Regions from separate parts of the Veillonella magna genome, predicted to be linked through region 1. Evidence: a T-box and tRNA genes for the amino acid it is inferred to sense, from the RefSeq annotation. Region 1 holds a T-box; the other holds one or more tRNA genes.
The links. A T-box is a leader RNA that pairs with one kind of tRNA and senses whether it is charged. The one in region 1 lies ahead of Q5873_RS00470 (valine--tRNA ligase), so its partner is inferred to be a tRNA-Val.
Positions count from the first base shown of each region.

Region 2: it encodes a tRNA-Val, which carries the amino acid that the T-box ahead of Q5873_RS00470 (valine--tRNA ligase) is inferred to sense. The anticodon was not compared.

Region 1 is NZ_CAUGKU010000001.1:96,857-104,764, reverse strand. It holds gene yihA (ribosome biogenesis GTP-binding protein YihA/YsxC) at 1-586, shown strand, start outside; gene Q5873_RS00480 (polyprenyl synthetase family protein) at 583-1,554, shown strand; gene tatC (twin-arginine translocase subunit TatC) at 1,557-2,411, shown strand; T-box leader at 2,526-2,753, shown strand; gene Q5873_RS00470 (valine--tRNA ligase) at 2,790-5,447, shown strand; gene Q5873_RS00465 (bifunctional folylpolyglutamate synthase/dihydrofolate synthase) at 5,457-6,749, shown strand; gene Q5873_RS00460 (O-antigen ligase family protein) at 6,798-7,908, shown strand, end outside.
Region 2 is NZ_CAUGKU010000005.1:32,683-40,590, reverse strand. It holds gene Q5873_RS04055 (sulfurtransferase) at 1-17, shown strand, start outside; gene Q5873_RS04050 (hypothetical protein) at 42-227, shown strand; gene Q5873_RS04045 (exodeoxyribonuclease III) at 255-1,013, shown strand; gene Q5873_RS04040 (Glu/Leu/Phe/Val family dehydrogenase) at 1,325-2,581, shown strand; gene Q5873_RS04035 (GGDEF domain-containing protein) at 2,982-3,260, shown strand; tRNA gene Q5873_RS04030 (tRNA-Asn) at 3,470-3,545, shown strand; tRNA gene Q5873_RS04025 (tRNA-Glu) at 3,550-3,624, shown strand; tRNA gene Q5873_RS04020 (tRNA-Val) at 3,629-3,704, shown strand; gene Q5873_RS04015 (LPO_1073/Vpar_1526 family protein) at 3,974-5,662, shown strand; gene Q5873_RS04010 (TetR/AcrR family transcriptional regulator) at 5,865-6,617, opposite strand; gene Q5873_RS04005 (ABC transporter permease) at 6,636-7,751, opposite strand; gene Q5873_RS04000 (ABC transporter permease) at 7,809-7,908, opposite strand, start outside.

The DNA.
Region 1 (7,908 bases):
GGCAGATCAATACCCGGAAGGTGATACCGTAGAAATTGCTTTTTTAGGGCGCTCTAATGTAGGAAAATCATCATTGATAAATTCCTTGTGTAATCACCGAGGGCTTGCTTTGGTTAGTGGGCAACCGGGGAAGACGAGAACAATTAATTTCTTTTCCATTACATCGAAGGAAGATATTAGCAATACGGAAGAATTGAGGTATCATTGGTTTCTGGTGGATTTACCTGGATATGGTTTCGCTAAAACGGATAAGGGGAATCGTGATATTTGGTCATCGTTTATCGCAGACTATATATTACACTCCGATAGGCTTATGCTACTTTGTTTATTAATTGATGGTCGCCATCCGGAGCTCCCCATTGACCAAGAGGCTTTTAAATGGCTTATGGAGTCCGGGGTTCCATTGCAAATTGTAGTGACCAAGGTAGATAAGTTAAAGAGCAGCGAGCGACAGCGGAATATGCAGCGTATTAAAGAGCTATTTCCGACAAAAACGGCACCCATTGCGTATAGCTCTTTGAATCATACAGGTCGGGAATTATTGTTACAGCGTATTAATACAGTTATTGTGGGGGAAGAGGAATGAACGAATCGGTAAATGACAACCTAAAACGAATAATAGCCGGCGAAATGCAGTTAGTTGAGGCATATTTGGCCGATGCGTTACATACCGGTTCTGAGGATTTTAATAGCCTAATAAGGCCTTTGGCTTTGTCGAGGGGAAAACGATTACGGGCACAGCTGTGTTTGCTTATAGCATTGGCAGGGCATTCTAATCAAGACCAACGAGTAGCTGTGGCAGCAGCAGTGGAGATGTTACATCTGGCTACGTTAATCCATGATGATGTATTAGATCAAGCGGCTATGCGTCGCGGTCACGAAGCCATTCATTGCAGTAAAGGGAACAAGGTAGCTATTTTAAGCGGTGACTATCTATTCGCAAAAGCTTTTGACGTTGTGGCTCAGATTGGTTCTGTTGAATGCTTGAAGATTTTTTCCTTTGTCATTTCGGCGCTGGTAGAAGGCGAATTTTTGCAGATGGAAGATGTATTCCGCGTTGATCAAGGCGTAGAACGTTATTTAATCAAGACGCAGAAAAAGACAGCTGATTTCATTGAAGCGTGCTTGGAACTGGGCGGCATATTGGGACATTGGAATTCGGAAGATATTGTACTACTTAAACGATTTGGCCATGCGCTAGGCATGTCCTTTCAGATTACTGATGATATCTTAGATTATCAGGCCACAGAAGCAACAGCCGGTAAACCGGTGGGAAAAGATTTACGGGAAGGCATACTCACATATCCCTTATTAGCTATAGTGCGCGAGGATAACAAGGCGTATATTGAGAGTGAACTGCGACGCATAGAAACCGGTGGCGATGTAATGGAATTTATGTCTTATATCGCTAAAGAAGGCGGTGTAACAGAGGCGGAAAAACTCAATGCGACATATGTTAAAGAGGCACAGGATGCATTGACGGCATTACCGGCTTTTGCAGGCAAGGAGATATTGCTGGGCGTATTGATGTCGTTAGCACACAGAAAGGTATAGCTATGGAAGCATTTCGGGTACGAGATTTTAACGATCCGAAGCGAAAACCGTCGTTGAATAGTGTGATTGAACAACGGAATCGTCAGGCTGCCTTAAAAAACGGTATGGCTGACGAAGAGAATAAAGAGGTATATACGGAGTCGGAAGCAAAGATGATGGCAGAAGCAGGGGCTATGTCATTAGTCGGTCATTTATCTGAGCTACGTCGGCGAATTATTATCTCTGTAGTTTGCATCGCAATAGCTTTTGGGATTGCATACTATTACGTGGATGATTTGCTGCAGCTATTGATTGCACCGGCGGGTAAACTTTACTATATGCGACCGACGGAAGCGTTTTTTACGTATATGAAGGTGGCCTTGGTTGGCGGACTTATAGGGGCTTCCCCTATTTGGCTGTACCAAGTATGGGCATTTGTAAAACCTGCTCTCCGTACAAAAGAACGTCGTTTGACCAATTGGTTTTTGCCTTTTGCTATTATTCTGTTTTTGATAGGCATCGTTTTTTCGTATTTTCTTGTATTGCCCGCAGCAGTGGCCTTTTTTATCGGCTTTTCTACTGATGAATTGCAACCGATGTTTTCTATAGGGCAGTACGTAGATTTTGTTATTGCGTTCATTTTACCCTTCGGTATTATTTTTGAGTTGCCTATTATCATGATTATTTTGGCAAAGATGAATATGGTCACATCGGCAATGCTGAAGAAAAAGCGAAAGATTTTTATTTTCTTATCTTTTGTTATCGGTGCGGCTATTTCGCCGACGCCTGATATGTTTTCACAAACGATGATTGCCTTACCTATGATACTTTTATATGAGGTTAGCTTGTGGATTGTATCTCGGGTTATGAAGAAATAAAATAAACATCACTATTAACTATTATCTGTATGTAGCGTCATAGTTACGGAAAACGGTAGTGTCTGAAATTGACAGAGCTACCGTTTTTTTGCTATGATTTAGCATAGAAATATGGAACAGGCGATGAAGAGGAAAAATTTTTGCACTACGCTGCAGAGAGCGTCGGTAGGTGAGAGCGACGTGCGAACGGCAAGAAGGGTAGCCTCGAAGCTGAAATAGGGAAGCTGCGTTTAGCGGTGTGTAGTTATTTCCGGAAAGCCCCGTTACGGCGAATGAGTGATTGTCCTTATTTGGGCAATAAGTTAGGTGGTACCGCGGAAGTCAAGCCCTTTCGTCCTAGTAGGACGAAGGGCTTTTTTTATATACTGGAGGACAGGTATGAGTGAGTACAAGAATTTAGAAGCATATAATCCTGCCGAGATTGAACAATCTTGGTATTCGTTTTGGGAAAAGAAAAATTATTTCCATGAAGAGGTAGATCCGGCTAAGAAACCGTTTAGCATTGTATTGCCTCCGCCGAATGTAACGGGTCAATTACATATGGGGCATGCGCTGGATAATACGTTACAGGATATTTTGATCCGATTTAAGCGTATGCAAGGATACAATGTGCTCTGGATGCCCGGAACGGACCATGCCGGTATTGCAACACAGGTAAAGGTAGAAAAAAACGTATTGGAAAAAGAAGGAAAAAGCCGTTATGATTTGGGACGCGATGAGTTTATAAAGCGCGTTTGGGAGTGGAAGCACGAATACGGTAATACCATTGTTAAACAGATCCGTAGCTTAGGGGCGTCCTGTGATTGGTCGCGTGAACGATTTACCCTTGATGATGGTTATTATAAAGCGGTACGGGAAGTATTCGTTCGTCTCTATGAAAAAGGATTAATTTATCGCGGTGAACGTATTACCAATTGGTGCCCAAGTTGCCATACGGCTCTTAGCGATATTGAAGTAGAACATGCTGATGAAAAGGGTCATTTGTGGTTTATTAATTATCCGGTAAAAGGCGAAGACGGTGTCTTCGTGACAGTAGCCACGACACGACCGGAAACAATGTTCGGTGACGTAGCGGTAGCTGTTAATCCGGAGGATGAACGATATAATGCATTGATTGGTAAGACATTGGTATTGCCATTTGTAGAACGAGAAATACCGGTTATTGCCGATAGTTATGTAGATCCGGCTTTTGGTACGGGGTGTGTTAAAATCACACCTGCTCATGACCCGAATGACTTTGAAATGGGACAGCGCCACAATTTGGAATCCATTGTGGTTATGAATTTGGATGGCACTATGAATGATGGTGCCGGTAAATTCAGTGGGTTGACTCGTGAAGAAGCACGCAAGCAAGTAGTGAATGAATTGCAGGATATGGGGTTACTGGTAAAAATAGAAGAACATGATCATAGTGTAGGTCATTGTTCGCGTTGCGATACTATTGTGGAACCGCTAGTATCCAAGCAATGGTTTGTAAAAATGGAACCATTGGCTAAGCCAGCCCTTAAAACAGTACAAGATGGTAATATTGAATTTGTGCCGGAACGCTTTACCAAAACATATACAAATTGGTTGGAAAATATTCGAGATTGGTGTATTTCTCGTCAACTATGGTGGGGACACCGTATCCCGGCTTGGTATTGTGATGAGTGCGGTGAAGTGACGGTTTCTCGTGAAGACATTACGGTTTGTCCACATTGCGGCGGTCATGTAACGCAAGATCCGGACGTGCTGGATACCTGGTTTAGCTCGGGCTTATGGCCTTTTGCGACAATGGGATGGCCGGAATCGACGGCTGAATTGAAGCATTGGTATCCTACAAGTGTGTTGGTAACGGGGTATGATATCATCTTTTTCTGGGTGGCCCGTATGATTTTCTCTGCCTTGGAATTCATGGATGAAATTCCGTTCAAGCATGTGTTTATTCACGGCTTGGTACGTGATAGCCAAGGTCGTAAAATGAGTAAGTCCTTGGGCAACGGTATTAATCCGTTGGATGTTATTTCCGAATACGGTGCCGATGCGTTGCGTTTTACGTTGGTAACCGGGAATACGCCGGGGAACGATATGCGTTTCTACATGGAACGGGTAGAAGCAAATCGCAACTTTGCCAATAAGATTTGGAATGCAGCTAAGTTTGTTATAATGAACCTAGATGGTTATGACGAATCCTTTGTGCCGAGTGAAGATGATTTGACGTTGGCAGACCGTTGGATTATTGAATCGTACAACAACGCGGTAGAACGTATTACAGCTAATCTTGATAAGTTTGAACTTGGCGAAGCGGCTGCGGCAGTATATGACTTTATCTGGAATAGCTACTGTGATTGGTACATTGAGCTGGCAAAACCGCGCTTGTACAATAAAGAGGGCGGACGTGATCGCCAAACAGCGCAGTATGTATTGGTAACTATTTTACGTCATATGTTGGAATTATTACATCCGTTTATGCCGTTTGTGACAGAACATATCTGGCAACATTTGCCTCATGAAGGGGAAAGTATCGTAGTGGCACCGTGGCCGACAGCGTTGCCGTTTGCCGGCTATGCACAGGCAGCTGCCCACATGGAAGTTATGATGGATGCCATCAAAGGCATTCGTAACATGCGTGCAGAAATGAATGTGCCGATGGGTAAGCGAAGTGAAGTTATTTTGTCTATTACCGATGATAGTTTGACGGATGTAATCAAATCACATAGTGACTATTTTGAAACTCTTGGATGGGCCGATAAGGTAACACTTTTATCTTCCACAGATGAAAAACCGCAAAATGCAACGGTAACGGTTGTCAATGGGTTAGAAGTATACTTACTTTTGAAGGATCTTATTGATGCGGATAAGGAACGTGTGCGTCTGGCGAAGGAACAAGCAACGGTACAAAAGGAAATTGCACGTTTAGAAGGTAAATTATCAAATCAAGGTTTCTTAGCTAAGGCACCGGCCGAAGTAGTTGCTAAGGAACAGGCCAAATTGGCTGAATATAAACAAAAGCAACAGGCTCTAAAGGAACGAGAAGAATTCCTGAAGACGTTATAGGAGGTAGTCATGACCTACGAAGAGGCATTGACGTATTTGGAGGGGTGTTCTTCTTTCGGTATTAAACCGGGATTAGAACGCATAGAAGCACTTTTGGATGTATTAGGTCATCCGGAAAAAGCATATAAGACGATTCACATAACAGGAACGAATGGTAAAGGTTCGGTGACATCCTTTGTTGATACGGTTCTTGTTACCAGTGGTATACGGACGGGGCGATATACATCGCCTCATCTGGTGAGCTATACAGAGCGGTTTTGTGTCAACAATCGTCATATCACGGAAGATGCTTTTGGTGCTGTTATCGGTAAAGTAGCACAAGCTGTGGAAACAGTGCTGGCACAAGGCGTGGAAAGCCCTACACAATTTGAAATTTTAACAGCTGCCGCCTTCCTTTTCTTCAAGGAACAGGAAGTAGAATATGCGGTGATTGAGGTAGGCTTGGGCGGGCTTTTGGACTCAACGAATGTTATCGTACCGGAAGTAGCGGTCATTACGAATGTAACCGTGGATCATCAACAATATTGTGGTACCACTGTAGAAGAAATTGCTACACATAAAGCTGGTATCATAAAGAAAGGCGTGCCTACAGTAACCGCTGCTCAAGGTGGTGCTTTGGATGTTATAGAAGCAAAAGCAAAGGAAATGAAATCACCACTATATGTGTTCAATCGGGATTTTACCATTGAAAGCCGCAGTGCAAGCAGGCAAGGGCAAATGGTCACTTGGCAGGATAAAAAAGGAGAAAAATCTTTATTGTTCACTGGATTAGCCGGTATACACCAGTCTGTTAATTTAGCCTGTGCGACGATGGTGATTCGCATTCTAATGAAGACGGAGAAACGTATCAGTGACGAGACGATGCGTGAAGGGTTAGCGCGAACTAAGTGGCCCGGACGTTTTGAAATTAGCTCTGTTGAGGGACGAACGATTATATTTGATGGCGCGCATAATGCAAACGGTGCTGAGGCTTTTTCTATGACTTATCGAGAGCTTTTTAAGGAAACGCCAAAACGTATTGTAATGGCTATTCTGGCGGATAAAGATATAGGTGCGATTGTAGGTGGCCTTGTAGGTCCACATGATGAAGTATATACAGTACCAGCACCTACGCCGCGAAGCTCGGATCCGGAAGAGTTAGCGCGAAAGATGCCATGTCATGCACGAGCATTTACATCGGTATCTGCAGGCCTGGAGGCTGCTATGGAGCAGAGCCATGAAGGTGATATTATTGTAGTTGCCGGATCGCTGTATATACTGGGGGAAGCCTCAGAATGGCTGGCACATCGGCAGAAGCACTAATTGGGTACGCTCTGATAATGCAACGTAAGGTTGATAGGAAGGTCACTTATGAACGAATTCTTGTCAGGTACGTGGGAAGAACGCTTACCAAAACTAATTAGGTATCTTTTATATGGGGTCGTTTTTTGTATGCCCTTACAGCCGTTGCTAGGCGATATATTGGTAGTAGGTGCTTTATTACTGGCTTGCGTAGATGTTATACACTATCATCGCTCCATACGGCCGACGATGACCTTCCAGTGGTTGGTTATAGGGTTTCTGGTATGGAGTTTACTGGCTACGTATAATTCTATAAGACCGTTATTTACCCTGTATAGTTGGCTATACAACGTAGGCATGTATGGTGGCATTTATTTTCTTACGTATCATTATATGCGCTCATCGTCGCAGTGGCGCACCTTTTTACGGCTTTTTGTCATATCGGCTGTTGTCGTGTGTCTATATGGGGCCTATCAATATACAATGATGAAGATGACTCTCATGGATCAGTGGGTAGATGCAGCACATTTTCCAGGGTTAAAACGACGTATGTTTTCTACCTTGCAAAATCCCAATTTACTGGGTGAATATCTCTTAATTGTTATATCACTAGCAGGAACAGGACTTTTGCAAGCATGGCATGATAGGCGTTGGACTCTAATTTTTTGGATGATTCCGGCTTTGGTGTTGATGTCGGTATGTATGCTTCTTACCTATTCGCGCGGTATATGGCTTAGTATGGCATTTGTCGTACTTTACTGGGGAATACGAATCAATCGAAGATTATTGCTTCTTCTTTTGGCGATACCATGGGTTCTTTTCTTTTATCACGGCGAAGTAGCGTCGCGACTGTGGTCCCTATTCAGTGGTGAGGATACATCGGTAGTATTGCGTTGGGCACTATGGGATAGTACTACCTACATGATTTATGATCATCCGTTGCTGGGAATCGGATGGGATGCGTTCTGGTTTGTATATCCTGACTATAATTATTTTATTCAAGATACGCATACGATTATTTATCACGCACACAATATGTTTTTAAATGTACTGGCGGAAATAGGTATTCCGGGAGCATTATTTTATTTTGGTGCTATTTATATACATGCGATTAAATCTCGTGGGATGTCTCCGGAAGCTCTGCATCATATCGCAGCGTATGGCATTGGTGCTGTGTTGG
Region 2 (7,908 bases), on a different contig from region 1:
AAACGATGGATGATTAAAACTAATGTATAGGAGGGTTTCGTTTGCAAACCTTATATAAATTATTGTATGTTATTGTGTTTGCGTATATTCTGTATCATATGTATAGCTTTGGTTTTACGGTGGTGAATGTGGCGGCATTGATTCTTTTAGCGGCCAGTTTATATCTTGACGCGCACCGCCGTAGGCGCCGGGCCGAAGAGGCGCGGAAACGGCGTGATACAAAATGATGGTACGTATTGTGTGAGGAGGAATGTATGAAACTTATTTCTTGGAATGTAAACGGCCTGCGGGCAGCAGTGACGAAAGGCTTCATGGATAGCTTTAACGAACTTGATGCGGATGTATTTTGTTTGCAGGAAACCAAACTACAGCCCCACCAGATTGAATTGGAATTGCCTGGTTATCACCAGTATTGGAACAGTGCGGTGAAGAAGGGGTACAGCGGTACGGCACTTTTTACTAAAACGGAGCCAATCAGTGTTACCTATGGTATCGGCATTGAAGAACACGACCAGGAAGGACGCGTTATTACGGCGGAGTATGAGCATTGCTATGTGGTGACCTGCTACACGCCGAACAGTCAGCGAGGATTGGCACGACTTGCGTATCGAATGACATGGGAAGATGCATTCCGTAATTATTTGCTGGAGCTGGATGCGAAAAAGCCGGTGATTCTTTGCGGTGACCTCAATGTAGCACATGAAGAAATCGATTTGAAAAATCCGAAGACCAATCACAAAAATGCAGGCTTTACCGATGAAGAGCGATCTAAAATGACAGAACTATTGGCAGCAGGTTTTACGGATACCTTCCGTCATTTATATCCGGATGTAACCGATGCGTATAGTTGGTGGTCCTATATGGGAAAAGCGCGCGATAGAAATGTAGGGTGGAGAATTGATTACTTTATTACTTCCAAACGTTTGGATAATAGTATTACAGAAGCAAAGATTCATCCGCAAATTTTTGGTAGCGATCATTGCCCGGTAGAGCTCGATATTGCCATTGATTAAAAATAGTTTATTTTTATGGGGCATAAGGAGTCCCAATAGATGATTAATTAATATATAGTCTATAGAAGTGTATAAAACCAAATGATTTGCCTATATTGATTTCTCATGGTATAGTTTGAAATCTAACGACCGGGTCTATGACAGCCCCGGTCGTTTTAGTTATTATCTAATTGTTTAGATATAACTTTTAATCATTGTATTATGCGTAAATAGAAAATTGAGATATATTTTTAATTATCCCTGTGGTATAGTGAAGATGAGCAAGACGGTTGGTTTTGCAAACCTGTTATTCTATATGAGGTGATACGACTATGGCAAAGTACAATCCTTATGAAAATATGTTGAATACACTTGACGAAGCAGCTCAGAAATTGGGCTTAACGCGTAATGATTATGAAGTGATTCGCCATCCGGAACGTGAACTGAGCGTATCGATTCCGGTACAAATGGATGACGGCCACATTGAAGTATTCAATGGTTATCGTACACAACACAGTACAATTATGGGGGCAGCTAAAGGGGGTATTCGTTTCCATCCCGATGCGGATGAAAACGAAGTACGTGCATTGGCTGCTTGGATGACAATAAAGAATTCCATCGCTCACTTACCGTACGGCGGAGGTAAGGGCGGTATCAAAGTAGATCCGAAAAAATTAAGTAAACGTGAACTGGAACGGTTGACGCGCGGTTTTGTACGTAAGATAGCTCCGATTATTGGCGTAGATACGGATGTACCGGCACCGGATGTGAATACCAATCCTCAAATTATGGCGTGGATTGTAGATGAATTCAGTACTCTGAAAGGTGTTTGGTCACCCGGTGTTGTAACCGGTAAACCACTGGAAGTAGGCGGTTCTTTGGGACGTAACGAAGCTACTGGTCGTGGTTGTATGTTTACATTGAAAAGCTATTTGGAAAAGAAGGGCAAAAAGATGTCTGATGTGACGATTGCCGTTCAGGGCTTTGGTAACGTAGGCAGTGTAGGTGCACTTCTCATGCATCGCGAAGGTTGCAAGATTGTAGCTATCGGTGATGTTCACGGATCCATCTACAATGCAAACGGCATCGATGTAGAAAAAGCGTATGAATATGCTAACACGCACGGTCGATCTTTGGAAGGCTATGAAGAACCGGGCATGACGGTTATCGACAATAAAGAACTGCTTTTATTGGATGTTGATGTATTATACTTAGCTGCCTTGGAAAATCAGATTAACGGCGATAACATGAAAGATGTTAAAGCAAAACTTCTTTTGGAAGGGGCTAACGGACCTACGACGAATGAAGCAGATTTGTATTTCTATGATAAAGGCGTAGACATCTTGCCGGATGTATTGACTAATGGTGGTGGCGTTGTTACTTCTTATTACGAATGGGTACAAAATAAAGAAGGCTTGTATTGGACGGAAGAAGAAGTTAATGATCGTTTGGAAAAAAATATGAAGCGTAGCTTTGAAGAAGTATGGGCTATGCAACAGGAGTACAAGGTATATCCGCGCTTAGCTGCGTATATGGTAGCGTTAAAACGTTTGGTAGCAGCTAGTAAGTTACGTGGCTTTAACGGTTGATGTTTGATAAGTGCGTGAATCGTGCATATATAATTTGATTTGTATATGTAGTTAGCACTGCACCATAGCGGAGTAGAATAGCATATAGCGATAACGGGCTGGCTAGGGCTGTGGGGCTGCTATAGTCTGATAAAGGAGCGACAGGTATCGTCGACAAAAACGTGTAGATTGCGTAACAACGACGATAGAATGTGGCTCCTTTATTTTTGGCATGGATGCTAATGATATACAGAAGAATTACCATTGATAGATGATTTAAAACAGTAAATGCGGTGGAAGCGATCGTGGCTGAGAGAGTCTATGATTGTGAGCGCCTTTATGTGGCGCAAAGAACCGTTTATGGTGGCATCTTTTTATATGGGCTTGTTGGTGCCTTTGTTGGGAACGCATTTCTCAAGAATTGGAACACAATAATGATTGCGGAGCGTTACTCTTTTTGGATCTGGATAATTTTAAACAGGTTAACGATATCTTCGGTCATCAAGCCGGTGACGAAGCATTGCGCCGAGCGGTAGGTATCATGCGTCACGAACTGGATGGAGAAATTTATTACATCGGCCGCATCGGCGTTGCCATTGCACCGCATGACGGTCGTACGTACGGGACGCTGCTTCGCATAGCCGATGAACGAGCATACCATGCTAAAAATTCCGGTAAGAATCGGTATGCCAGTCGGTAAGCTTGCCATTGATATAGGATACATATAGGTGCTCAATAAGGATACCGCGCATACGACCGTAAGTCCGGAACAATTAAACCGAGCGTCGTATGCGCCGCTAAAAGCGGGCCGAGAAGCATTTTGTTAGAAGAAGTAAAAAAATATAAAGTAATTTATAAAAAAGGGCTTGCATTTATCAGCGCAGTATCATATAATAATTGACGTACCATTCCTCGATAGCTCAGTCGGTAGAGCAATCGGCTGTTAACCGATCGGTCGTAGGTTCGAGTCCTACTCGGGGAGCCATTGTGGCCCGTTGGTCAAGCGGTTAAGACACCGCCCTTTCACGGCGGTATCGGGGGTTCGATTCCCCCACGGGTCACCAGCATGGACGATTAGCTCAGCTGGGAGAGCGCCTGCCTTACAAGCAGGATGTCGGCAGTTCGATCCTGTCATCGTCCACCAAACCAAGCGAGCCATTTTCTTCGGAAGATGGCTCGTTTTTTTTATACCTTCTCACAGAAACATCGCATGGCATGGATAGGTAACCGTTGGTAGCCCTACAGCGAGTCATGCTTAGATTGATAGGAGAGTATACTATGACAGATGTATTCTGTGAGATTTTTGTTGAATACGCTAACTCCCCATTGGCGATATGGGGTATATGTGCTAACATAGCAGGTAGAATATAACGCTTTCATCATAGATTGAGAATCAGGTAGGAGGGTTACTTCATGACTGCCTATATACCATATTTAGTAGTATTGGCTGTAGTGATTGTTTTTTTCTTTGTATGTTACTTAGTATTCCGTGATAAGGATGAGCCGACAGCAAAACGGCCTGCTGCTCGCGAGACGGTGGCGAATGCGGATTATTACGAACGAAAACGAGCGGAGCACGGCGGTACACAATATCGTACGCGCAATGTAACTGTAGAGGATACGGCGACTCGTCGTAACGGCGAAGCAGCGAAAACCAACGCCGAGGCACCGACGCAGGAAGCTATGGAAGCCACGCAGATTATGCCGGCATCGCACCGAGATACGCATGCACGTCATCACAGTGAACAGGCGGCTGCCAAGGTAGAAGAACGGGAATGGCGCCGCAAGCATAGTAAGGCAAAGCGCGATGAAGCAGACGCACAGGCTCGCCGTCATACGGTGAAGGGTCATAGGGCCGCAGAACAGACAGTGCCGAATTCCTCCGTAAATACGGATGCTACTGTAGTTATCGGTTCGCGGGAAGAATTGGCACGTCACCTGGCAGACACAGACGGTGCGACACATACACAAAAGCCGACAGCTCCGGCCGATACGGATATGACGCGACCTATTGCGCCGATTAATGTGCGGACCATGGAAGCTTCGGAAGTGGCTGACGATGCGACGCGTATCTTGCCGGTAGTTACGGCAGAAACGACTCCGGCAGCAAAACGAACTGCCTCTCATGGCGATGTACCGGCTGCCGGTGATGCGGTGGACTGGGCGGTGCATCACTTTATGCAATCCTTCGGGATGCTTGGTGACTCTGCTAAAGAAGGTGTTCGCGCCATTACCGCCGATGCCTTGCAGCGCTTGGGAATTACCGGTGAAGCAGAAGTAAAGGCTCTTCTGGAAAATATTGTCGTACAGGAAGCGTTGATGTGTATGCAAAAAGCCTATGTGGCAACGCCTACACCGTGGATGTACGAAACAGCCATCGAAGCCTTCGGCGATGTAGTGCAGCAACCGAAATCAAGCACGCTTTACTTGTTGGCCTTTGATGCGCTTCGCATTTTACCGCATCTTCACTTAGGTCATTTCCAGGTTATGGCCTTGGCACTTTTATTACAGTACTCCCGTAACTCCAATAACTATAGCATGGATAACCTGCGCCACTATGTGGAAAAATATATCGAGCCCTTTGTGTCGGATGTACCGCGGGACGAATCCATGCATCGTCAGCTGGAATACTTGCACTGTAGCGCACAGGCTACCGATCGGGTTAGCCTCGCAGCTATCTTCAGTAATTCGTATCCGCTGATTTTTAAATACCGCGGCTTTACTCGGGATGAGCTGAGCATGGCATTGGACGGTGAACGCTTGGACGAACGCTTTATTGCGCGCAGCATTAATTCTTCTATGTACAAACTCACCTTAGTAGATGAAGGTTTGGCACAGCGCTTCTTCCGCTTGGCACATATCAGTGACGGTGACATTCAGCAGCGTCTGTTGGCATTGGCCAAGAGCAAGCCGACAGCTTTTACGGGACGGGAAAGTTTGGAAATTATGGAACGCATTTCGCCGGTATTGGTAAACCTTGCCGAAGTATACGACACCACGCCGATTTCCAAAATGACATTGACCCTCTTGGGCTTGTACTTGGGACGAGCTCATGTGAAAGTAACTATCGGCGAAGAATTCGATTTGTCGCCATGGTTGTAATCATGCTGTGATTGTGATAGATGCTGTGGAGGTAATACATGTTGCGGCTATACTAATAAAATACTCCCTCCGGTTTACGATGAACGCTTACATCAGTTTGCGCTCCTTCGTAACTGGAGGGAGTTTTTTTATGTCTTATTTTGAGGGAGTTTTTTTGTTTTATTTTATGTTGCATGGTCCGGTGTGGTATAGGGGGGTTACTTTATGATTGTTCCTCGTCGGCTCTTTGTTTAAATGCGTTAAGCTGGCAAATGAAATTATTGCGCAGCATGGTTGTATACGTATCGCGGCTCATAGAGATGGGAGCATGGGCCAATAGCGGTGAATGTTGCATGATGGCAGTCAGCGCAAACGGCGACAGCAAGCTGATATAACAGCCGTACAATCGCGGATCCGCCATATCATAGCCCAGGTAATCGCTGAGTAAGCTGCCGATGAGAGAAAACTTTGGCAGCGCCGACGAAGTGATGACGCGATGCATCATCGGTGACGGCGACAAGACTTCGCGAATCCAAAGCTTGATGTGCCAGTCGCTGTCGCTGAGCGCTTGCGCGAGAAAAAAATCTACAATGGATAACAGACGTTTATCCGGCGGAGCGTCACTATCCGCAATATCTCGAAGGATAGCCAAATCCATCAAATAATGCTGCACCTCACCGAGGACGGCTTCGTATAATGCTTCGCGACTGCCAAAATGGTAATTAACGGCAGCACTGTTAACCTGAGCAGCCGTGCAGATTTCCTTGCTGGTCGTTTTATCGTAGCCTTGTATAGCGAAGAGACGACCGGCGTGATCGATGATGCGTGCTTTGGTAGCTTGTCCGTCTTCACGACCGTTGACCGCTGGCGTCTTTGGCATTCGCGCTTGTCCGTTGGAGGCGCGTTTTTTTTGTACCGATGCATTGTCGGCTTCCGGAGGGATACTTGTTTGTAATTGTGTTTCGTTTATATTCATGGACACCTCAATACAGTTTTACGATAATTTTTTACGGAACAGCGTAGCCGCCAAGGGCAAGGTAATAGATGCGACGATCAACATAGGAACATAGTTGATGGCAATTAAATTAAGGCCGGCCCCTTCCAGATAAATGCGGCGTACCGACTCAACGGCAAAGCGCATAGGATTGATATAGGTAGCGTACTGTAATATGTCCGGCATATTCTGAATTGGCGTGGACAAACCGGATAATAGTAGCATAGGGAGCAGGATGACAAAGCAATACACCATGATTTGCTGCATGGAATCAGAAATGGCGGATATGGAAAGGCCAACACCGACAGAGCTGAGCAGGAAGATAAAAATAGTTAAATACAGTGTGCCGATAGAGCCTACCGGCGTAATGCCGAACCAGAAAATGGTTAGCAGCAATACTAAGGTAGCTTGGATGGTGCCGATGATCATCGGCGGAATCGCCTTGGCAATAAGAATTTCATAGGGCTGCAGCGGCGTAACCAACAGCTGATCAAAGGTACCCTGCTCGCGTTCGCGGGCTACCGATAAACCGGCCAGCATCATAACCTGCGTTAGAGCCAGCATAGGAATTAATGAAGGAAGAAACATCCAACGGGTAATCAGATTGGGATTGTACCACGTGCGGTTGACGACTTCCACAGCCGGCGGAGTACCGCGAAGCTCCGTGGAATACGCAGAGGCTATAGACGAAATATATCCGGCGGCAATGCCCGAGGTGGTTGGGTCGCGCCCGTCGGTAATGACCTGTACCGGCGCGGTCGTACCGGCGGTAATCTGATTGGCAAAGTCCTGGTTTACCGTTACGACGGCAATGACATCACCGGAGTCGATGGCCGAGGCGATTTGCGCGGTAGAGCTCAATGTGTAGACGCGCTGAAAAATGCCGGAGCCTTCCAGGCGAGCGATGAAATCCGCTGAATAGCTGCTGTGGCTTTGGTCTAATAGTGCGTAAGGAACTCGGTCTAGGTTAAAACTGGCCGTGTAGCCGAACAGCATGCCCTGTACGATAACGGGCAGGAGGAGAATGAAACGGATTTTAGGATCCTTCAGCGTCACCAAGAGTTCCTTGCGAATGACGCACAATAATTTGTAAAACGTAGTCGATAATGACGTCATAAGTGTGGCCTCTTTCGTAGAATAAGGTATGATTACATTAAAAATATGTTAATAGAGTTAATCCAACCGCTTGCGCGTTACCAGCAATGATAAGCCGATAAAGAGAACCGCATAGCCGGCAAGGATAGCACAGTTTTTGTAAATGATGACTGGATTG